Regions from separate parts of the Archangium lipolyticum genome, predicted to be linked through region 1. Evidence: riboswitches for the same ligand, from Rfam matches in the RefSeq annotation. Region 1 holds a riboswitch; the other holds the start of a gene.
What was found. A riboswitch is a leader RNA that binds a small molecule or an ion and turns the genes downstream of it on or off. The one in region 1 is predicted to bind thiamine pyrophosphate.
Positions count from the first base shown of each region.

Region 2: linked by a shared signal. The riboswitch ahead of NR810_RS18815 (FAD-dependent oxidoreductase) and the one ahead of thiC (phosphomethylpyrimidine synthase ThiC) in region 1 are both predicted to bind thiamine pyrophosphate.

Region 1 covers NZ_JANKBZ010000001.1:818,607-830,325, forward strand. The annotation lists gene hisD (histidinol dehydrogenase) at 1-910, opposite strand, end outside; gene hisG (ATP phosphoribosyltransferase) at 907-1,761, opposite strand; gene NR810_RS03005 (HD-GYP domain-containing protein) at 2,130-3,473, shown strand; gene moaA (GTP 3',8-cyclase MoaA) at 3,579-4,580, shown strand; gene NR810_RS03015 (DUF4870 domain-containing protein) at 4,644-5,024, opposite strand; gene thiC (phosphomethylpyrimidine synthase ThiC) at 5,161-7,044, opposite strand; TPP riboswitch at 7,077-7,184, opposite strand; gene NR810_RS03025 (CBS domain-containing protein) at 7,449-7,862, shown strand; gene NR810_RS03030 (universal stress protein) at 7,884-9,224, shown strand; gene NR810_RS03035 (hypothetical protein) at 9,303-9,830, shown strand; gene NR810_RS03040 (sigma-54-dependent transcriptional regulator) at 9,908-11,329, shown strand; gene NR810_RS03045 (sensor histidine kinase) at 11,338-11,719, opposite strand, start outside.
Region 2 covers NZ_JANKBZ010000008.1:40,507-52,225, forward strand. The annotation lists gene NR810_RS18780 (helix-turn-helix transcriptional regulator) at 1-754, shown strand, start outside; gene NR810_RS18785 (hypothetical protein) at 1,003-2,613, shown strand; gene NR810_RS18790 (ankyrin repeat domain-containing protein) at 2,809-5,559, shown strand; gene NR810_RS18795 (HesA/MoeB/ThiF family protein) at 5,608-6,600, opposite strand; gene NR810_RS18800 (thiamine phosphate synthase) at 6,579-7,175, opposite strand; gene NR810_RS18805 (thiazole synthase) at 7,172-7,942, opposite strand; gene thiS (sulfur carrier protein ThiS) at 7,947-8,144, opposite strand; gene NR810_RS18815 (FAD-dependent oxidoreductase) at 8,141-9,112, opposite strand; TPP riboswitch at 9,186-9,289, opposite strand; partial or broken gene NR810_RS18820 (IS701 family transposase) at 9,704-10,117, opposite strand; gene NR810_RS18825 (TetR/AcrR family transcriptional regulator C-terminal domain-containing protein) at 10,059-10,817, opposite strand; gene NR810_RS18830 (RidA family protein) at 10,960-11,448, shown strand; gene NR810_RS18835 (LysR family transcriptional regulator) at 11,681-11,719, shown strand, end outside.

The DNA of each region.
Region 1 (11,719 bases):
CGCGCGTGACGATCTCCTGACGCTTCGCCCGCGCCGCCGCCCGTCCCACCGCCGCGGCCACCGCCTCCGCGAACACATCGCCCACCGCCACCGTCACGCAGCAGGCGTCCGGATCGTGCTCGGCCTGGGCCAGCATCTCCCGCGCCACCGCCTCGGGGTCCGCCGAGCTGTCCGCGACCACGAGGATCTCACTCGGCCCCGCCGGCGCGTCGATGGCGACCGCGTCCACCACCTGCAGCTTGGCCGCGGCCACGTAGGCATTGCCGGGGCCGACGATGCGGTCCACCCGAGGCACGCTCTCGGTGCCATAGGCCATGGCCGCCACCGCCCCCGCTCCACCGAGGGCGAAGACGCGGTCCGCGCCCGCCAGCGCCGCCGCCGCCAGCACCCCCGCCGAGGGCCTGCCATCCGGGCCCGGCGGCGAGCAGACGATGACCTCGCCCACCCCGGCCACCTTCGCCGGCACCACGCCCATCAGCACGCTGCTCGGGTACACGGCGCGGCCACCCGGCGCGTACACGCCCACGCGCCCGAGTGGATCCGGCCGGCGTCCGACGATGATGCCCGGCTCCGTCTCCACCTCGGTGGCCTGGGGCTTCTGCGCCGCGTGGGCCTGGGTGATGTTGCGCGCCGCGCGGGCCAGTGCGTCCCGCAGCTTCGGCTCCAGCGAGGCCAGTGCCGCCTCGCACACCGAGCGCGGCACCTCCAGCGACTTCAGCTCCGCGCGATCGAACTCGCGCGCCATGTCGCGCAGGGCCTTGTCTCCGTCCCGGCGCACGCGGGAGAGGATGTCCGCGGTGCGCTGGGCGACCTGGGCGTCCGACCCGCCCGTGCGGTCCAGCAGACGACGGCGCGCCTCGGGGGCCAGTTCCTTCAGACGCCCCCGATACTTGAGGGTGGGGGCGTTCACGGCATCAGCCTCTCGATGCGGGTGACGAGGATGCCCTCGCAGCCAAGCGTCTTCAGGGCGGCGATGGTGCGGTAGATGCTCTTGGAGGGCACCACGGCGTGCACGGCCACGAAGTCACCGCCCTGCACATCCACCACGGTGGGGCCATTGAGGCCCGGCAGCACCTCGCGCACGTTGGGCAGCACGCGGCGCGGCACGTTGGCCATGAGGTAGCGCTTGCCCCGGGCCGCCAGCACCGAGCCCAGCGCCTGCCGCAGCTCCTCCAGCTGCGCCGCCGCCTCGGGCACGTGTCCCTTGCGAGCGATCAGCCGCGCGCTGGACTGGACCACCGTCGCCACCTCGCGCAGGCCGTTCATCTTCAGCGTGGAGCCCGTGGACGTCAGGTCCACGATGATGTCCGCGATGCCCAGGTGCGGAGCGATCTCCGTGGCGCCCGAGACCGGCACCACCATCACCTTCTGGCCGCGCTTCGTGAAGAACTCCTGCGTCAGCCGCGTGAAGGACGAGGCCACGCGCACCCCGTCCTGGATGTCCTCGAGCTTCTGGATGCCGCTCTCCTCGCGGGCGGCCACCACCAACCGGCACCTGCCGAACTCCAGGTCCATCAACAGCTCCAGCTCGCGGCCGGACTCACAGACCAGGTCCCATCCGGTGACGCCCGCGTCCGCCGCTCCATCCGCGACGAACTCGGGAATGTCCTGGGCACGCACGAAGATGGCCTCGAACTCTCCGCCGAGCGACGCGGTGAGGGCGCGCTCCCCTCGGACGCGCACCTCCAGACCGGCGTCGTTGAACAACTCGCGGACCTCTTCGGACAGACGGCCTTTGTTGGGCAGGGCGATTTTCAGCATCTGAGGACTCGGTAGGTGGCGGACGGGCGCGGAAACGAAAAAAGCCCGTCCTGGGTGGGACGGGCTTCCGTTCACTGCTGCGGTGCTTCGGGGGGCGTCTCTCTACGCGTTCACCCGGGCATGCGCATGGCGAGCGGTCCCGTCGGGGGGCCGATGATGATGCGCATGGCGATGATGGATGGACGAGGAACGCACGCACCTACTAGGTAACGGAAAGACCCCCGTGCCGTCAACCCGACCGTTTCCCCCTTCGCTGAGCCGCCGGGGGGCCTTCTCGACCCACGGGGTACCCGTCCAAGCAGCCGTCGACCCTGAAAAACCTCGTTGGGTTGGCCTTCTGGAGCCCGATCCTCCTAGAATCGTTCGCCGTGGAAGCCATTCCTCCCGTACCTCCCCGGATCCTCATCGTCGACGACGACGATTCCGTGCGCGACGTCATCTCCGTCCTCCTCAGGGAGGAGGGATACAACTGCGTGGTGGCCAGTGGCGCCGAAATGGCCCTGGACATCGCCGGTCAGGAAGAGACGCCGCTGGTCATCAGCGACATGAAGATGCCGGGCAAGGATGGCCTGTGGCTGCTGGAGCAGCTGCGCGAGCGCTATCCGGACACCTCGGTCATCATGCTCACCGGCTACGGTGACACCGAGTCCGCCGTGGATTGTCTGCGGCGCGGCGCGGTGGACTACCTGCTCAAGCCGCCCAAGCTGACGGACCTCATCCGCGCCATCGAGCGTGCGCTCGCCAAGCGCCGCATCGAGCTGGCCCGCAAGCGCTACCAGAAGAAGCTGGAGCGCAAGGTGAGGGATCGCACGACCGAGCTGCGCAACGCGCTGCGCGACATCGCCAACACCTACCAGTCCACCCTGCTGGCCCTGGTGGCGGCCCTGGACGCCCGCGAGCACGAGACGTCGGACCACTCGCAGCGCGTGGTGCGCTACACCAGCGCCATCGCCGAGCGCATGGGCATCAAGGGTCCGGAGATGGAGGAGATCGGCCGCGGCGCCCTCCTCCACGACATCGGGAAGATCGGCGTGCCCGACGCCGTGCTGCTCAAGCCGGGCAAGCTCACGCCGGAAGAGTGGCAGGAGATGCGCAAGCACCCGGACATCGGCTTCCAGATGATCCAGAACATCCCCTTCCTGGCCACGCCGGCGCAGATCGTGCTGTCGCACCAGGAGCGCTGGGATGGTCAGGGCTACCCGCGTAACCTCCGGGGCCAGGAGATCCACATCGGCGCGCGCATCTTCGCCGTGGCGGACACCCTGGACGCGATGACGAGCGACCGGCCCTACCGCAAGGGCACCACGTTCGCCAACGCCATCGCGGAGATCACCCGCTGCGCCGGCACCCAGTTCGATCGCGAGGTCGTGCGTGCCTTCCTGGATATCGGTGAGCAGGCGCTCATCAAGATCAAGGAGGACATGCACAACCGGAAGCTGACACTGGTGCAGGCGGAGGCGCAGGCCCAGGAGGCCGAGGCCACCCTCGCCCGGCTCAGCGATGACCTGGACGACATGGACCAGACCATCCCGGGACCTGGCGGCCCTCCCTCGAGCTCTGGCTCCAGCGCCACTCCACGCGCCACGCCCGCTCCCGCCGCCCCCGTTCCCAGCCCGGCGGTGGGTGCCACGACGGCCACCGCCTCCCGGCCGGAGCAGCCCGTGGTCCTCTCGGTCCTCGCCGGGGGACGCCAGGGCAACTCGCGGGACTGAAGGCAAGGTCTGGTTGACCAGACCTCAACCCAGCCCGGATCGAACGGAGAGCGGTGACTTCGGGCATGCTCGGCGTAGGCTGGGCGGTTAATAGTCGAGCCCTCCATGACGCCAGCCGCCGCTCCCACAAGGGACCCCCTGACCCCTCCCCTGCTAGACGCCCAGGGGAGAACGATGACCTACCTGCGGCTGTCCGTGACGGACCGGTGTAACTTCCGTTGCACGTACTGCTCGCCCGCGAGCTGGGGGGGCAAGAAGGATCTGCTGACGCCCGAGGAGTTCGAGCGCATCGTCTCCGTCTTCGCCCGGATGGGCATCCGGCGGGTGCGGCTCACCGGAGGCGAGCCCCTGATCCGCCCGGACATCGTCGAGGTCTCCCGGCGCATCGCCGCGGTGCCGGGCGTGCAGCGGGTGGCCATCACCACCAACGCCAGCCACCTGGAGCGCCTGGCCGCTCCCCTGCGCGAGGCGGGCGTCACCCAGCTCAACATCAGCCTGGACACCCTGTCCGAGGCCACCTTCCGGCGCATCTCCAAGCAGGGCGAGCTCGCCACCATCCTGCGGGGCATCGACGCGGCCGTGGCGGCGGGCTACGCCTCCCTCAAGATGAACGTCGTCGTCATGCGCGGGGTGAACGACACCGAGGTGCCGGAGCTCATCGCGTATGCCCACGCCCGAGGCATGGTGCCGCGCTTCATCGAGCTGATGCCCTTCGGACAGGGCACCCCGGTGCCCACCGCGGAGCTGGTGGAAGGGCTGCGGGCCACCGGGCTTCCCCTCGAGCCCGAGGACGAGCAGGACAGCGCCACCGCGGGTCCGGCCCGCTACTGGCGCGCGCCCGGGGGGCTCGTGGGCTTCATCTCTCCCCTCACCCAGAACTTCTGTGGCGGTTGCAACCGCGTGCGCGTGGCCTCCAATGGAGACCTGCGCAGCTGCCTCGGCGGACGCGCCCAGGCGCCGCTGCACACGCTCATCCGCGGCGGGGCCACGGACGCGGAGCTGGCCCTGGCCATCCGCGGCGCCCTCGGCGAGAAGCCCGAAGGCCATCGCTTCACCGAGCCCGGCGCTGGCGCCTCCCTGCTGTCGATGATGGGCATCGGAGGCTGAGCGAGGACCGGGCCCCTGGTGGAGCCCCGCCTCGCCCGCGGCGCTACGACTTCCCCGGTGGGATTACTTCACCAGCCGGATGGTGGCCGGGTAGCGGTACATCTCGCCGTTGTTGGCCTTGATGCCGGCGAGCACGGTCAGCACCAGGGCGGCCAATCCCACCAGCGGCAGCAGGACGAAGCCAACCAGGCAGAACATCGTGAACGCGGACACCCAGATGGCCACCGTGGCGGTGATCTGGAAGTTGAGCGCCTCCTTCGCGTGCTGCTCCACCCAGGGCGACTCCTTGCCCTTGGTGAGCATGACGATGAGCGGTCCGAGGAAGGGGAACCCCACCACGGATGCCACCAGCGCGCTCAGGTGCGCGATCATGCCCCATGTCTTCTCGTCCGCCGTGGGCGCCGGCGAACCGGTGATGAAACCGGCCTGATGCTGCGTTTCCATTTCGAGTTCCCCTCTGGGTCGTCAACGGGCGCGGTCCCCCCACGCCCACTCTCCCCCATTCTCCGCCAGACCCGGGTCGAATGTCACGTATCCAGCAGATGTATGGAGGGAGGGGAACTCGCGAAGAGGGGAGACCTCAGCGGTAGAGCTGCCCGCCGGCCTTCTTGAACTCCTCGCTCTTCTCGGCCATGCCGGACTCCAGCGCCTTCTGCTCGGAAACCCCGGTCTTCTCCGCGTAGTCGCGCACGTCCTGGGTGATCTTCATCGAGCAGAACTGCGGGCCGCACATGGAGCAGAAGTGGGCCACCTTGGCGCCCTCGGCGGGCAGGGTCTCGTCATGGAAGGCGCGGGCGCGCTCGGGATCCAACGAGAGGTTGAACTGGTCCTCCCAGCGGAACTCGAAGCGGGCCTTGGACAGGGCGTTGTCGCGCAGCTGCGCGCCCGGGTGCCCCTTGGCGAGGTCCGCGGCGTGGGCGGCGATCTTGTAGGTGATGACGCCTTCCTTCACGTCGTCCCGGTTGGGCAGCCCCAGGTGCTCCTTGGGGGTGACGTAGCAGAGCATCGCCGTGCCGAACCAGCCGATCATCGCCGCGCCGATGCCGCTGGTGAAGTGGTCGTACCCCGGCGCGATGTCCGTGGTGAGGGGCCCCAGTGTGTAGAAGGGCGCCTCGTGGCACACCGCGAGCTGCTTCGTCATGTTCTCCTGGATGAGGTGCATGGGCACGTGGCCCGGGCCCTCGATCATCACCTGCACGTCGTGCTTCCAGGCGATCTTCGTCAGCTCGCCCAGCGCCTCCAGCTCGCCGAACTGCGCCGCGTCGTTGGCGTCCGCGATGGAGCCCGGCCGCAGCCCGTCTCCCAGGCTGAAGCTGACGTCGTACGCCTTGAGGATCTCGCAGATCTCCTCGAAGTGCGTGTAGAGGAAGTTCTCCTGGTGGTGGGCCAGGCACCACTTGGCCAGGATGGAGCCACCCCGGCTCACGATGCCCGTCATGCGCTTCGCGGTGAGCGGGATGTAGCGCAGCAGCACGCCCGCGTGGATGGTGAAGTAGTCCACCCCCTGCTCGCACTGCTCGATGAGGGTGTCGCGGTAGATCTCCCAGGTGAGCTCCTCGGCCTTGCCCCCCACCTTCTCCAGCGCCTGGTAGATGGGCACCGTGCCGATGGGCACCGGGGCGTTGCGGAGGATCCACTCGCGCGTCTCGTGGATGTTGCGGCCGGTGGACAGATCCATCACCGTGTCCGCGCCCCAGCGGATGGACCACACCATCTTCTCCACCTCCTCCTCGATGGAGGAGGTGACGGCCGAGTTGCCGATGTTGGCGTTGATCTTCACCAGGAAGTTGCGGCCGATGATCATCGGCTCCAGCTCCGGGTGGTTGATGTTGGCCGGGATGATGGCGCGGCCCCGCGCCACCTCGTCACGTACGAACTCGGGGGTGATCTCCCTGGGAATCGCGGCGCCCCAGGAGTGGCCCGGGTGCTGCTGGGACAGAGCGGCGACGGCGGCCTCGCGCTTGAGGTTCTCGCGCAGCGCCACGAACTCCATCTCGGGGGTGATGATCCCCCTGCGGGCGTAGTGCAACTGGGTGACATTCGCCCCCGGCTTCGCCACCAGCGGCTTGCGACGGTGGGTGAAGCGCAGCCCGGACAGGCGCGGGTCCGCCTCGCGGGTACGGCCATACTCGGAGGTGACACCGGACAGCTCCTCCACGTCCCCACGGCGGCGAATCCACTCGGCGCGCACGGCGGGCAGCCCCGCCCGGAGATCCAGGGACGCCTCGGGGTCCGTGTACGGGCCGCTCGAGTCGTAGACGAGGATGGACGGGTTGGGCGTCTCCTTCGCTTCCGGACCGTGGCCATGACGGGTGGGCGTCTGGCTGATCTCCCGCATGGGGACACGCAGGTCCGGGTGCAGCACGCCGGGCACGTACACCTTGCGCGAGGCCGGCAGGGGCCCCCGGGTGATGCCCTCCAGGACCTTGCCATCCACCTTGAGACTCTTCGAGGCTCCGCTCACGTCACTTCTCCTCACGGAAGGACGGGCAAGGCGTGGAGCGCCCGCCGCTTCCCTCCGCCGGTACGAACCGGTTCAGGTTCCAAGGGTTGGCCGCTCCACGGCCGTCTCAGCCCCTCTCGGGGGCACCCCTAGCGACAAGGCGCCGGTGTAGCGCAGGCGGGGAGCGGGCTTCAACCGTCTGGATGCCCCCCTGTCCACCAGGTGGCGGACTGACGGGCGCGCGCAGCATCTGCGGCCGGAGCCCCGGGGGACGTAAAGGTTGCACTGGACGCGCCGGGTTCGAGCAGCCAACGTGGCGGGCTTCCTGGGCCCCGCGCCCTGGAACCAGACCTGCAATAGCTTCTTTCAGGACCCACGACTCAATCAGGACCGGAGCCACGTATATGCAGACCGTCGGAGAGCTGATGACCCGCAATCTGGTCACTCTCACGGAGACCCAGAACCTCGCCCTGGCGGAGGACTTGCTCCGCCTGCACCGCATCCGTCACCTGCCCGTGGTGCGCAACGGGAAGCTCATCGGGCTCGTCACCCACCGGGATCTCCTGAGGGCCGCGGCGCAGCGCGGCGGAGCGGACCCAGCCAAGCAGCCGCTCTGGGCCTCGGACGTGATGGTGCGCGACGTGAAGACCGTCCAGGCGGACACGTCCACCCGTGAAGCGGTGAAGCTGATGCTGGACAACAAGTACGGCTGCCTGCCCGTGGTGGGTGCGGACGGCCAGCTCATCGGCATCATCACCGAGGCGGACATGGTCCGTTTCGCCCAGCACCTCATCGAGGACATGGACCGCCGGAGCCTCGCGGCCGAATACGAAGCCTGATCCAAACCACGGGGGAGCACCATGTCGATCGTCTTCGGAACGGATTTCTCGGAGCGGGCGATGACAGCGGCACGGGCGGCGGCGGCTTTCGCCCGCCGGAGCGGCGAGGTGCTCCACCTGGTCCACGTCACCGAGTATGGCAGTGCGGGGCGCACCTCCGCGACCGACGAGGCCCTGCGCCGCGAGGTGTCCGCCCGCCTGGAGGCCCAGGCGGCCGAGCTGCGCGCAGGAGACACACGGGTGGAGTCGCACCTGCAGGAGGGGGCCCCGGACGAGGTCCTCGTCGAGCACGCGGCCGCCGTCCATGCCTCGCTCCTCATCGTGTCCCACCATGGTCAGCGGGCCCCCCGCTGGCGCATCGGCAACGTGGCGGAGCGGGTCGTGCAGACGGCCCGCTGCCCGGTGCTGGTCGTCCGCTCGTCGAGCGCGCTGGAGTCCTGGTCACGGGGCGAGCGCAGCCTGCGTGTCCTGCTCGGCCTGGACTTCACCCCTCCCTCGGAGGCGGCGGTGGCCTGGGTGCGCAAGCTGCGCATGCTCGGCAGCTGTGAGGTGGTGGCCGCCCACCACTACTGGGGCGCGGACGCGCACGTGCGCTACGGCGTCCCCCTGTCCACCGAATCCGAGGTGACACCCGAAGTGGAGGAGGCGCTGCGGCGTGACCTGACGGCCCGCCTGGGGGACATGCCTGGCACCGGAGCGGTCTGGGTGCACCTGGATCCCGGCCTGGGCCGGCCCTCGGACTCGCTGGTGGCGTTGGCGCGCAAGGAGGAGGCGGATCTCATCGTGGTGGGGACCCACCAGCGGACCGGGGCCAGCAAGTGGTGGTACGGCTCGGTGTCGCAGCGCATCATCCACGAGGCGCCCGTCTCCGTGCTCTGCGTGCCCGCCAGCTCGGCCACCCCGCTCACCATCCCCGAGGTGCGCCGGATCCTGGCCCCCACGGATCTCTCCGAGGTGGGTGTCAGCGCCATCCGGCACGCCTACTCGGTGGTTCCGGCCGGAGGCACCGTCTACCTGCTGCACGTGTTGGAGCCCGTGGGAGGCGTTCCCCCGCTCTATGCGCAGTACCTGTCGCCCCAGGCGCCCCCGATCCGCACACCCGAGCAGGAGCGCCTCGCCGAGGAGCTGCGCGGGCTCGTCCCTCCCGAGGCAGCCGCCCGGGGTATCTCCACGCGCGTGGAGGTGGTCCACGGCCGCAAGGTGTCCGAGGCCATCAGCCAGGCGGCCGAGCGGTTCAACTGTGATGTCATCTGCCTGGCCACTCATGGGCGCTCGGGGCTGTCCAAGGCACTGCTCGGCTCGGTGGCTCAGGAAGTCATCCAGAACAGCGCCCGGCCGGTGTTGCTCGTCCGTCCCACATGAGCAGGCAGGCGTCCGGCCTTCCGCGCGGCACGCACATTGAAAGTCCCCCCCGTGGGTTGAGACACGCGGAGGTGCGATGTGACCTACGTTGCCATCACCGAGTTCGAGACGCGGCTCCAATGGCGGAGCGACTGTGGTGCCCAGCTCTTTGGAGAGCAGACCCCCTCCATTCCCCTGGGTGGGCAAAACTCCGACCTGGAAGGGCAATGGAATCCCGAGGCGCTGCTGGTGGGCGCCGTGGAGGGGCGTACCCTGGTGGCCTTCCTGGAGCAGGTGCGCGCCCAGCGGGTGGAGGTGCTCTTCTACCAGAGCACCGCGATGGCCCGCCGGGTGGATGGGCCGGATGGACTGCCCCACTACACGGATCTGATCGTCCGTCCCCACGTGGCCGTCCGCGACGAGACGGACGCCGCGGCCGTGCGCCGGATCTTCGACGCGCTCCCGGAGCGCTGTTTCCCCAGCTCCATGCTGCGGCTCACCCCGCGCATCGAGCCCATCATCGACATCTGGGATGAACAGCACGCCGCCGCGCTGGAGGAGGAACACCGCCACGGACGGGCCTGGCACTTCATGGAAGGAGGACGGGCGGCCGGCTATGAGCCTTGACGCGCCATGCGGGACGTGGTTGCTCACCGTGTCCGGAATCCATCCCATCCGGGCCGCTGCTTGCTACGGTTCATCCCATGTCCGCCCAACGCATCCTGGTCGTCGATGATGAGGACAATGCCCGCCGTGCCATCGCCACCATCCTCGGCGAGGAGGGTTACGAGGTCGCCGAGGCTTCCAATGGCGAAGAGGCCCTGTCCCGGCTGGCTGATTTCTCACCGGCCGCCGTCCTCACGGACGTGCGCATGCCGAAGATGGACGGGCTCACCTTCCTGAAGAAGGCACGCGAGCAGGGCTCGGACGCCACGTTCATCGTGATGACCGCCTTCGCCAGCGTGGAGACGGCGGTGGAGGCCATGCGCGCCGGCGCGGAGAACTACCTCATCAAACCGCTGGACGCCAACGCCCTGCTGGTGGTGCTGGGCAAGGCGTTGGAGAAGCGGGCCCTGACGCGCGAGGCGGAGACGCTGCGCGAGCAGGTGCGCCAGCGGACGCGCTTCCACAACATCATCGGCGAGTCGCCGCTGTTGCAGGCCGTCTATGACGTGGTCCGCCGGGCGGCGACCACCCGGGCCACGGTGCTCATCCTGGGCGAGTCCGGTACGGGCAAGGAGCTGATAGCCCAGGCCATCCACCAGGAGTCCCAGCGGCGCGACAAGCCCTTCATCAAGGTGCACTGCGCCGCGCTCTCCGAGAACCTGCTGGAGAGCGAGATCTTCGGCCACGAGAAGGGCGCCTTCACCGGCGCGATGGCCCGCAAGGAGGGCCGCTTCGAGCTGGCCGACGGGGGCACCCTCTTCCTGGATGAAATCGGGGAGATCTCCCCCTCGGTGCAGGTGAAGCTGCTGCGCGTGCTGCAGCAGCGCGAGTTCGAGCGTGTGGGCGGCACGCAGACGCTGAAGGTGGACGTGCGCATCGTCGCGGCCACGCACCGGGACCTGACGGCCGAGGTGAAGGCGGGCAAGTTCCGCGAGGACTTGTACTACCGGCTGAACGTGGTGGCGGTGACGTTGCCGCCGCTGCGCGAGCGCAAGAGCGACATCCCCGCGCTGGTGAATCACTTCCTGGAGAAGTACAGCGACTCGTACGGCAAGGACGTGCGGGGACTGGCGCCGGGCACGCTGCAGGCGCTGCTGTCGTACGACTGGCCGGGCAACATCCGCGAGCTGGAGAACGCCATCGAGCGCGCGGTGGTGCTGGCCGGGGGCTCGGAGCTGACGACGGACGATCTGCCGCCCGTGCTGCGCGGCCCGCGGCCCACCGGCTCGTCCCCCTCGTCGCTGATTCCAGGCGCCACACTGGCGCAGATCGAGCGCGAGGCCATCCTCCGCACCATGGAGATGGTGGGAGGCTCCACCACGCGCGCCGCGGAGATCCTCGGCATCAGCGTGCGCAAGGTGCAGTACCGGCTGAAGGAGTACAGCGCCGAGGCCAGCGGCAAGCCCCTGCCGAGCACCGAGGAGGAGCAGAACCCGGAGGCGGAGGCCACCTCCGAGTAACGCCCCCTTCAGGGCGCCAGGGGCAGGCGCAGGATGAACCGTGCCCCACCCTCGGGCGAGCTGCCCACCTCCAACGTGCCGCCGTGCTGCGTCACGATGGCATGGACGATGGACAGCCCCAGCCCCGAGCCCTGGGCCTTCGTGGTGAAGAAGGGCTCGAAGAGCCGGTCGCGGATCTCCGGCGCGATGCCCGGGCCCGTGTCGTCCACGGTGATCCACGCCACGGAGCCCTCGCGGCCCGCGGAGACACGCACGAGCCCGCCGGCCGGCGTGGCCTCCAGCGCGTTGATGGTCAGGTTGATGAGCACCTGGCGCAGCCGCTCCTCCTCGCCCGAGATGGGGGGAACCGACACCCCCCCGTCTCCGTCCAGCTCCAGCCTCACCCGGCGC
Region 2 (11,719 bases), on a different contig from region 1:
GCCGCCGATGATGTTCACCGAGGATGAGGCCCTGGCCCTGTCGGTCGGACTGCTCGCGGCGAGAGGACTGGGGCTCGCGGAAGCGGCGCCCGCCGTGGCCAGTGCTCAAGCCAAGCTCGAGCGGGTGATGCCGGCCAGTCTGAAACGGCGCGTGCGCGCGGTGGACGAGACGGTGACGCTCGACCTTGCCCGCTCCACGGCGCCTGGAGACAACGCCGCACTGGTCGCGCTGAGCGCCGCGTCCCAGGCCCAGCGGCGCGTACGCCTGCTCTATCGCGCGGCGGAGCACGAGGAGACCGAGCGTGACTTCGACCCTTATGGGCTCGCCTGGCGGGCAGGGCGCTGGTACGCGGTGGGTATCTGCCATCTGCGCAACGGGCTGCGCTCGTTCCGGCTGGACCGGGTGCGGTCCGTGCAACCGTTGGAGGTGAGCTTCTCCCGCCCGGAGGGATTCGACGCGCTCGAGCACCTGACGCGCGCGGTGGCGACGCTGCCTCGCGCGTACGCCATCGAGGTGCTGCTCGAAACGGACCTCGAGACGGCGCGGCGTGGAGTGTTTCCCGCGTTCGGCGTGCTGGAACAGGTGGAGGGGGGCGTGCTGCTACGAGGCCAGAGTGATGACCTCGGCTGGTTCGCGCGAGAGCTGGCGCGGCTGCCCTTCGCCTTCGAGATCCAACGGCCGGATGCCTTGCGCGAGGAGCTCGCGTCGTGCGCCCGGCGATTGCTCCAGCAGGCCAGGGGCCAGCGCCACTGAGCACACCAGCCGTGCTAGCATCCGTGCCGCGCGGGGCCGGCCACGAGTTGTTACGAGGAGACCCCATGCGTCTTTATCGAACCTGCCGAGCAGGCTTGCTTGGACTGTTGCTCTCTCTATCCGGTGGCTGGGTCGCGCCGGCTCCCTTGAACGACACGACCCAGGCACTCGGCGAGAGTGCTCGGTCTGGCACTCCCGTCCGGCTGGGCCCAGGTCAATCAGGCTCGAATCCCCGGGAGCTCACCGCCGTGGGGGGGAAGCTGTTCTTCGCCGCCACGACAGATGGGGACCGGGAGCTGTGGGTGACGAACGGCACTCCCGAGGGGACGCGGCGCGTGAGCGACGTCTTTCCGGGCCCGGAGTCCTCCAATCCTCAACAAATGGCCGCGCTGGATGGCGTGCTCCTCTTCAGCGCCCGGACCCGGGGCCTGGCGTCCGATGGAAACATCCACGTCCTCGGCCAGGAGCTGTGGCGCTCGGACGGCACCTCCGAGGGCACCTGTCTCGTCAAGGACATCAACCCCGGCCGGCCCGGCACGTCCGAGAGCGTCCCGAGCTATCCATACTCGGACTCGTCTCCCACCGGCCTGAAGGCCGTCGGGGATGCCATCTACTTCCGCGCCAGGGGCGGCGATCCCTGGACCGCCCCGGAGGGGCTGTGGCGCACGGATGGCACCCCCGAGGGCACCTCGCTCGTCCGAAATCTGCGTATCGGCTCCCCCACCCCGGCTTCCTCCACGTTCGTGGTCATGGACGGAGTGGTCTACTTCGCCGCGAATGGCAGCTTCGGGCAGAATGAGCTGTGGCGCTCGGATGGCACTGCCGAGGGCACCCGGCTCGTCGCGGGCCCCACCTTCCAATGGCGGGACGTCTCCCAGCTCACAGTGTTGGACGGGGTGCTCTATTTCACGGCCTACCAGGAAAGCACGGGCACCGAGCTGTGGCGCTCGGACGGCAGCCTCGAGGGCACCCGGCGGGTGACGGACATCAACCCCGGCCCCGGGCACTCGGTCATCTCGTGCGTCACGTCCATGGGCGGGGCGCTCTATTTCTCCGCCTACCAGGAGGGCACGGGCACCGAGCTGTGGCGCTCGGATGGCACGCTTGAGGGCACCCGGCTCGTCAAGGACATCAACCCCGGGATGGAGGACTCGGGCATGAACTGCCCGGTCGTTCTCAATGGCGCGCTGTATTTCACCGCCCTCCAGAAGAGCACGGGCATGGAGCTGTGGCGGAGCGAGGGCACCGCGGAGACCACCCGGCTCTTCAAGGAGCTGGTGCCGGGGACGGGCTGGGGCGTGCCCTGGCAGCGTCTCCATCCCTTGGAGTCGGGAGGATTCCTGTTCAGCGCCACGGCCCCCGACACGGGCACCGAGCTGTGGATGTCCGACGGGACCGTCGAGGGCACCGAGTTGGTGGCCGATGTGCTCCCGGGTGCCGAGTCCTCCAATCCCGGTGACTTCGTGCTCGCCGGCAACACCCTCTACTTCACCACCGGCGATGCGTTGACCCGCGAGCTCTGGGCGCTCCCCTTGCCGGGCTCGACTCCCCCGAACGAGGCCGATGCCTCGCTCCCGGTGGGGCGCCATCCATGCCGGCAGTCGCCGGACACGGGGGAGCAGCCGGACACGGGGGGTTCACCAGACGAGGGCAGCGACCCTGACGGCCAGGGCTCCGGCGACAACGAGCAGCCTCCGAAGGAACTCCACCAGCGTCCTCTCCTGGGAGGCTGCGGGGTGCTACCGTCGGGCGCGTTCCCCCTGGCGGGATTGCTGGTGATGGCAGTGCTCGCGCGGCGGGGCCGCGGCACCCGGGCGCTCCCGGCGAAAGCCAGCAAGGACGAGTCCCTTCACGAATGAGCACCAGGTGATGAACCTGCCCGTCCGCCCGGCTCGAAGCGGATGGGCAGGCGTCAACCCCTTGATTCCCGCCTGACCGCTCGCATTCTACAGGAAGGCCTGACGGCAGAGGTAGTGTGCCGTTGGCTCGGCGCCCTGGCCTCACCGGGCGTGAGCTTCGAGTTCCGTGGGACCCTCTTTTATACTCGCGGCTGAATGCACTTCCTCCATGTCCGCCGTCTTCTCCTCGTGCTCGCCATCGCGGGAGCCAGCATCGCGGTCGCCCAGCCGAGCACGGAGGGCAACGTGCTCAGGGTCGCGCTCTCGGGCGAGTACATGCCGTTGCACGGCTTCAAGGACGGGGTCGCCACCGGCTTCGAGGCGGAGCTGGCCCAGCGGTTGGCCCAACGCCTCGGTGCCACCGCCGTGTTCGTGGATACCCGGCGCGAGTTCGGCAAGGGCTCCGTCGAGGCGGTGGCGAGCGGCGAGGTGGACATCGCCCTCAACTCCATCACCCCGACTCCGGAGCGTGAGAAGCTCGTGGCCTTCACGTCTCCGTACCTGCTCATGCGCTACCGGCTCGCGGCCAGGTCCGAGACGGTCGTGGGGAGCCTGGGCCAGGTTCGCGGCCGTGTCGCTGGCACGGCCCTCGCGCTTCGAGCCGTGGAGACGGCCCTCCCCTCGGCCCGGCGCCTTCCGGCCCCGAGCACCGCCGCCGCGCTCAAGATGCTCCTGGCGGGCAAGGCGGACTTCGTCGCCGATGAAGAGGTCGGGCTGGCCATCGCCATCCAGCAGACACCATTGAAGCTCGTGGGCGCGCCCTTTGGCGAGTCTCCCCTGGCCATCGCGGTCCCCAAAGGGGAGGCACGGAGATACGAGAGGGCGCTCGAGCCGCTCTGGCCGGAGCTCGAGCGGCTCAAGAAGGAGTCGGGCCTCTCCTCCACGTATGAGCTGTCCGTCTTCGTCAAGCAGGACAAGCACGCACGGGTCGAGGCGCTGCTCTCCGCGGGGGTCGACCCGAACACCCCGGATGAGGACGGCAGGTCACTGCTGCGGGGGGTGTTGGGCGCGAACAGAATCGCCATGGCCCTGCTGCTCATGAAGGGGGGCGCCTCGCCGCCATCACCCGGCGAGGTGAATGAAGGCGAGCGGAAGGGGCTCTACACGCTGTTCGTCGCCGCGGCTGGCGAAGGCAATCTTCCCGCCGTGCGTCAGCTGCTCGCCGCGGGCGTCAAGGCCAACGTCAAGGCCGATACGGGGTCGAACCACACCGCGCTCATGCTGGCGAGCGCCCATGACCATCGGGAGATGGTCCAGCTGCTCCTCGGCAACGGACCCGGTATCGAGATCCGTGATTTCGAGGGCAAGACGGCCCTGGCGCACGCCGTCCGAGGCGGACGAGCAGCCATCGTCGACGCACTGCTGAAGGCCGGTGCCAATGCGCGGACCCTGGACACGGCGGGGCGCTCGCCCCTGCATGGTGCCGTCGAACCGGACAGCGTGGAGCTGCTCCTCTCCGCGGGGGCGGAGCTGGACGCTCGGGACAAATCCTCTTCGACACCGCTCCTCTCCGCGCTCCAACGAAAGAAGCCCGAGGTCGCGAAGGTCCTCCTGAGGCACAAGGCGGACGTGCGGACCGCCAGCAGCGACGGCACCACGGCACTGCATGCGGCCGCCCGGTTCAGTACCGAGCTCTCCTCCCTGCTCCTCGAGGCGGGCGCTCCGCTCGACGCGAGCGACTCCTGGGGCAAGACTCCTCTGACCGAGGCCCTGGAGGCCGGGAACCTGGAGGTGGTCGAGCTCCTGCTCGCCAGGGGCTCCCAACCCAACATCCAGACCCTGTGGCAGGCGGTCAACTGCCAGCACGAGAAGTGCAAACCGCTTCCAGCGCTCTTCGTGAAGTCCGGCGTCGACATCAACGCGGTGCTGGAGGTGTCGAGGGGCAACACCGCGCTCCACCTCGCGAGCGGGCGCATGCCCCCGGCGGTGACGGAGACCCTGCTCGCGCTGGGAGCGGACCCCAACCGGAAGAACACCGCCGGAATCATGCCGCTGCAGATCGCGGTGAAGGAGAATCCGCGGGCCGCGTGGCTCCTCGTCGACCGCGGTGCCCAGCTCGACGTCCTGGACACGTACGGGTGGACGCCCCTGATGGTGGCCTTGTGGGCCGAGGAATTCGGACTGGCCCGGCGGATGGTCGAAGCCGGTGCGGATCTCTCGCTCCGCTATCCGAGCAACGGGGAGAACCATCCCCTGCCGTTCGTGACGCTGCTCGCCCGGCGGTTCCCCCAGCCTGGAGCCCTCGGGGACCTGAGCTCCCTCCTGTGTACCTGGACCAATCGGACGCAGGGCGTGCCCCTGCTGGAGGAGCCCTCGGCGGACGCCCGGGTGGTCGCGACCCTTCCCTTCATGACCGAGCTCACACCCCAGCGGAAGCGAGGCGCGCCCGTCGAGGTGGAGGGCGCCCGGGGACGCTGGACGCAGGTGACCTGGGAGGGGAAGACGGGCTGGATCCTCGATGCCTTCCTCTCCGCGCGCAAGGACCTGCCCACGAGAGGGCTCGAGTACCTGGCGGGCTTCCCGACCACGTGGAACCTGCTCCGCAAGAGCGGACGGAGCTACACCTATCTGCATGGGTGCACGGGCGAGGCGTTCTTCGGTATCGAGCTCTCGCTCGCCAGCGATGAGAGCCGTGGCGTGAGGCCCCAGCTGATCATCTTCGGTGGACCGGACAGCAGCTTCTACCGCATCACCGATGTTCGGAGACCCTCGAAGAACACCCTGGAGCTCACCCTCTCCATGGGCTCGGATGTCTTCACCATCGACTACCAGCGCATCAACGATGCGGTGGGCTTCTGGAGTGGGCGGATCTTCGAAGGACCCTGGGTGCAGGAGGGTGGCATGTACCTCGCGGACCACGCACGCCTGTCTCGATTCGATGAAGTCTGTGAACAGGTGGAGGACTGAGCCCCCTGAACATCACCTCCTGAGGTGCGCCTCCTCCGGCGGCGCGACTCATGATGAAGCTCCAACGGGGTTGCCCGCCGCGACGAGGGCGATGTCTCCGGGCCAGATCGCGGCGAGGCGTTCCGCCGCCCTCCAGGCGCGGAGGCCGGAGCGGCAGACGAGCACCGCGCGCTGGCCGGGTTCGGGCAGGTCCATGCCGGGGCCGACCTCGGCCACGCTCATGCGCCGCGCTCCGGGGTGGATCAGCGGGGCCTCATCTACCCCGCGCAGATCGATGGTCAGGTCTCCTCGCGTAATCTCGGAAGGGGAGACGAAGCGCGGCGCACGCGCGGGCTCCTCTGCCCCATCGAAGCGGAAGCCGCCAGCGCGGAAGGTCGCGCCGTCGAAGGTGACGAGGCGCCCGAGTACACCTGCCTCCCCCGAGAGCAGCGCCAGCGCCATCTGCGCCTGCAGCGCACCGATCACGCCCACGACAGGGCCGAGCACGCCAGTTTCGGCACAGCTGCCCATCCGCTGCGGCAGGTCGGGGAAGACCGCACGCAGGCTCGGTGCGCCGCCGCAGAAACCGCCCGCGTAGCCCTCGCGCCCCGTGACGGAGGCGGAGAGGAACGGGAGGCCCCGCGCCAGGCACAGGTCCGAGAGGATGTAGCTGACCGCGAAACTGTCGGCGCAGTCGAGGATCAGCTCGCAGCCCTCGATGAGCTTCGGGGCGTTGGCGGGCTCCAGCGCGGCCACCACGGGCTCCACCACGCTCTCCGGATTGAGCCCGGCGAGGTGGCGGGCGCAGGCTTCGGCCTTGGGCTGGCCGAGGTCGCCCATGCGGAAGAGCGTCTGGCGGTGCAGGTTGCTCTCCTCCACCCGGTCGTGCTCGACGAGGCGGATGTGCCCTACCCCAGCCCCGACGAGATATTGCAGCACCGGCGCGCCGAGGCCCCCCGCCCCCACGACGAGGAGCCGCGCCGCCCGGAGCCGCTCCTGAGCGCCCTCCCCCAGCACGGCGGTCTGACGGGCATAGCGGCTCACCGCGTCACCTCCATCCATTCGGCGATCCGCGCCTCCGGGTTCGGGTTGAGCGTGATGTCGGTCACGACCGAGACGATGTCGGCCCCCGCCGCGAAGACGCCCGGGGCACGGGCGGTGCTCATGCCGCCGATGGCGACGAGGGGGAGGTCGCCAATCAGACGTTTCCATTCCGTCACCCGCTCCAGTCCCTGCTGGTGCCATCTCATCTGCTTGAGGCGGGTGGGATAGACCGGCCCCAGCGCGACGTAGTCGGGCTTCAGCGAGAGGGCGCGGTCGAGCTCGGCAGGGTCATGGGTGCTGATGCCGAGGCGCAGCCCCGCGCGGCGGATGGCGGGGAGGTCGGCACCGTCCAGATCCTCCTGCCCCAGATGCACCCAGTCGCAGCCCTCCTCGATGGCGATCCGCCAGTGATCGTTGACCACCAGCACGGCGCCGGCCTCGCGGCAGAGGTCTCGGGCGGAGGCGATCTGTCGGCGCAGGTCGTCCGGTGCGCGGTCCTTGAGACGGAGCTGGACGAGCTTCACGCCCAGGGGGAGCGCCCGGGGCAGCCAGGCCACGTCGTCGAAGATCGGGTAGAAACGGTCGAGCGTCACAGGAAGGCCTTTCCGAGCACCGGAGTGGAGGGCGCGGCCATGTCGCGCGGCGGCATCGGGCCGGCGCCGTGCGCGAGGCGCCCGGCCTCCAGCGCCTTCGAGAAGCCCTCGGCCATCGCCACGGGATCGCCCGCCTTGGCGACGGCGGTGTTCAGGAGCACCGCGTCGAAGCCCATCTCCATCGCCGCGGCCGCCTGGCTCGGCAGGCCCAGCCCCGCGTCGATCACCATCGGCACGTCGGGGAAGTGCGCGCGCAGGCTGCGCAGGGCATAGGGATTGAGAAGTCCCAGCCCCGTCCCGATCGGCGCGCCCCACGGCATCAGCACCTCGCAGCCCGCCTGCAAGAGGCGGTCGGCGAGCACCAGATCCTCGGTCATGTAGGGGAAGACCTTGAAGCCCTCGGCCACGAGGATCCGCGCGGCCTCGACCAGGCCGAAGGGATCGGGCTGGAGCGTGTCGGCATTGCCTATCACCTCGAGCTTGATCCAATCGGTCTCGAAGAGCTCGCGCGCCATCCGGGCGGTGGTGACCGCCTCGCGGGCGCTGTGGCAGCCGGCGGTGTTGGGGAGCACCCGCACGCCGAGCCCCGAGATCAGGCGCCAGAAATCCTGCCCCGCCCGCTCGCCCCCCGCCTCGCGGCGGACCGAGACGGTGGCGACGCCCGCGCCCGAGCGGCGGAAGGCCTCGGCCAGCACAGCGGGCGAGGGATATTGCGCGGTGCCCAGCATCAGGGGCGAGGCGACTTCGGTTCCGTAGAAGACCGGCATCGGCTCAGCCCCCCTGCCGGGGAGTGACGATCTCCACCCGGTCGCCTGCGGCGAGACGCAGCCCGTCGCGCGCGGCGGCGGGCACGAAGGCCTCGTTCACAGCCGTCGCGACCCTGGCCTCGCCATGGCCCAGTTCGAGGAGGAGCGCGCCGAGCGTCTCGCTCACCGTCTCGCGTGTTTCGCCATTCACGGTGATCTTCATTGCAGGAGCTCCACGTGTTCGCCGGACAGAAGGTGGTCAGCCGCCATCCGCGCCAGAACCGGCGCCATCAGGTAGCCGTGGCGGTAGAGGCCGTTGAGGAAGAGCGTGCCGTCACGCCGGATGAGGCGCGGGACGTTGTCGGGGAAGGCGGGCCGCGCATCGGCACCAATCTCGAGGATCTCCGCCTCGCCGAAGGCCGGATGCAGCGCATAGGCGGCGCTGAGCAGCTCCAGGACCGAGCGGACGCTCGCGCGCCCGCGCTCGGCGCTTTCGATCATCGTGGCGCCGAGCATGTAGATGCCGTCGCCTCTGGGGACGAGATAGATGGGGATCCGCGGGTGGAGGAGCCGGATCGGGCGCGAGAGGGCGAGGTCGGGGAGGCGCAGCACCAGCATCTCGCCCTTCACGCCGCGGAGCTCGGGGAGCGCGTCGCGAGCGGCAAGGCCCCGGCAGTCGATGCGCTGGCCCTCGGGCGCGGTCCGCGCGAAGGCGACGCCGAGCGCCGCGGCTCGGGCGCGCAGGGTGGAGAGGGCCACGCGCGGCGTCAGATGCGCCTCGGTCGGGAAGAAGAGCCCGCGGTGGAAGCGGCCGTCGAGCTCGGGTTCGAGCGCGGAGATCTCCTCGCCGCCCATCCACTGGTGCTCCCGCGTCCGGGCGGCGAAGCGGTCGAGCTCGGCCCGGTCACGGCCCAGGGCGAGGACCAGCGTGCCGCGGCGGATGACCTCCACCCCCTGCGCCGCCCACCAGTCGGCGGCGCTCTGGCCGAGCCGGATCACCGGCTCCTCGGCCGTCTCTCCCTCGCAAAAGGGAGCGAGCATCCCGCCCGCCCACCAGGAACAGGCCTGGGGACCCGGTTCGGGCTGGAGATCGACCAGCGTCACCCGCCCGCCGCGGCTCGCGAGCTCGACGGCGGTGCAGAGGCCCATGACCCCGGCGCCGAGAACGGAGAAGGTTGTGGACGTCCGCATCGCGCTTCCTCTCGTCGGAACCGGCGGGGGGTTCAGAGGAAGCTCCGGGGCCACGACCAGGAGATCGCGCGCGCCCTTGCTGCTCTCCGTTCCCTACGCCGGTCCTAGCCGGATCAGGTTCGATGGGTTGGCACCTGGCCTCTCAGCCCCCGGGAAGGGGCACCCCAACGGAATGACGCATGGCTAGCAGCCGGGCAAAGCGACGGCAAGTCTGGCGCATGGGCCATCGCTTCATTTCCGACTGCTGCGAGAAGGCGGTCTGCCTGAGAGGGCCGGAGGCGGTGCGCTTCGTCGGGGCGATGCCACCCGTCCTCCGCTCCAGCCCTCCCTCCAGGGGCCTCCTATACGCGAAGGCTAATAGCATCCGCCGCGAAGCGCGGCAGTGAACCCACTCTCGATAAAAAGAGACAGGCCGCGGCCGGGTTATGCATTTCGCACTTTTCCCAATCACCTCCGACTCCAAGCATGCTCCCTCGGACAGCAAGAGGGCATGCTGTCATGACTCGCCGGTGCGAACCTGGACCAGTGACTGTCTTCATCGGGCCGAACAACTCGGCCAAAAGACGGCTGCTCCGGAAGTTCGCTCATTAGAAAGCGCACCTGGTTGGGGACACCCGCCGTTGCTCGCTGCTTCCTGCTACGTGCCCACTCCTCGGGCAGGTACAGCCGCATGGCGATGCAACTGCGGCCTTTCTCTCCCGCCAGGTGCAGGCTGACCGCTACCTGGCAGTTTTCGGTACGGCCCAACGTTCCTGCGTACTGCCGGGCCACTCCCACCGAGTGTATGCCCTTCTTGGCAAAGCCCGTGTCGTCCAGCACGAAGGCTTACAGTCCGGGCAACTCTTCCTCCATCTTCATGGCCAGGCGCCGCCGGACCTCGTCGTCGCTCCAGTTGGAAGCCGAGACGCACTGCTGCAGCCGCTGACGCATGGCATCCACCTGCGCCTCATCCTCCACCAGCCGGGCGGCCATCGGCTCGATGCTTTTGCGCTCTCCGTCCAGAATGTTCATTGTCTCGAGCGAGACCATCGAGCAGGAAGTCAAGGCCTTTCCTGAAAGTGCCGTCCCAGTCGTCATCCAACAGCAGACGAGAGCGTTCGATTGTCGGATAGCGTTCGCTGAGACGTGTAAGGCGCTGCTGCGCGGCGACCCTGTCGTCGTCAGAAAGGTCGACGCTCCCCCGGGTGATGGTGGCGCCCATCACATAGTTCCAGAGCGACCATATCGCGACGTTCAGATCCGCGTCCGCCACACCGGCTCTGGACAAAGTCTTGCTCAGCAGCTCCAGGCGACTGAGGATGTTCGGGCCGAGCGCCCGGCGCGGCAACAGCGATGCCGACCATGGATGGCGCAGCATGCTGGCGCGCCAGTCTTCGAGCATATGAACGACATCCCCACGCCAGTCTCGAGACTCAGCCATTTGCGGCGGTCCGGGATATTCGAGCACCGAGTCGAGCGCCAAATCAAAGACCTCCTCTTTGTTGTCGACGTGCCAATATAGGCTCATCGCGCTCGAGCCGAGGCGTTCGGCCAGCCGACGCATCGTCAATCCGTCGACTCCTTGGGCGTCCAGCAGCTCTACCGCAGTCGCCACGATACGTTCCAGAGAGAGAGGCGGTTCACTGCGCGGTTCCTGCGCGGGCTGGGGTGACACATTTATCCGTTCAGACTGTTTGCCCCGGGCGCCGCTCCGTTTGGATGCCATCTGTCTTCCTCAGCGATTGACTCGTACAACGTACGGTGCTATCAATCGTACGCCGTACGACTCTATCGCATGGGCGAGTTGAAGTTCAATCCTGTAGGCCGCGAGGTACGTTGCTCGCGGTCCTCAGAGCCAAGAGAAAATCATGTCACGTGCAATCAAGCACGTGTTTATCGGAGGGCTAATCATCATGACCATGGGCGTTCCCACTGCGACGACAGCTAACGAGAACGAGCTCAAGCTGACCATCGTCAATCCCCAAAACCTCTACGACCCGACGCCGAATGGTTACAGCACAGCGGTGATCATGCCCCGCGACGCCCGGGTAGCCTACATCTCCGGACAGGGCGGCCAAGACAGCACGGGAGCCCTGTCGGCTGACTTCGCCGTCCAGGTTGAGCAGGCCTACGCAAATTTGCGCACCGCCCTCGATGCTCTCGGTGCCAGGCCGGATCAGGTCGCCAAGCTCACGGTCTTCGTGGTCGATCACGACATGTCCAAGCTCGAGGTGTTGACCAAGAACGTCAAGAAAATGTTCGGCAAGGCACTGCCGGCGCAGACGCTGATTCCCGTCCCCAAGCTTGCAATTGACCCCATGCTGTTCGAGGTCGAAGCGGTCGTCATTCTAAAATAGTGGCGCCGACGGCTCAGGCACGATTGTCACTGCAGTCGAGGAGAGGGGGATGCTCGGGTGGCCGGCGTCGACACTCTCCCTGCGCAGGGGGGCGGGCCACCGCGCCGTTGGAGGAGCTCACCCGGCGTGGGCTGCCCTACGTGGTGGGAGTGCAGGGCACGCACAAGGTGTGGCCGCCGGGTGTGGCCCCTCATCATGGAAGTTGATGTTTGACTGCCCTAGGCTTCACGCCATGAATGTCTCCGCGTTCGACCTGAACCACGCCCGCGCG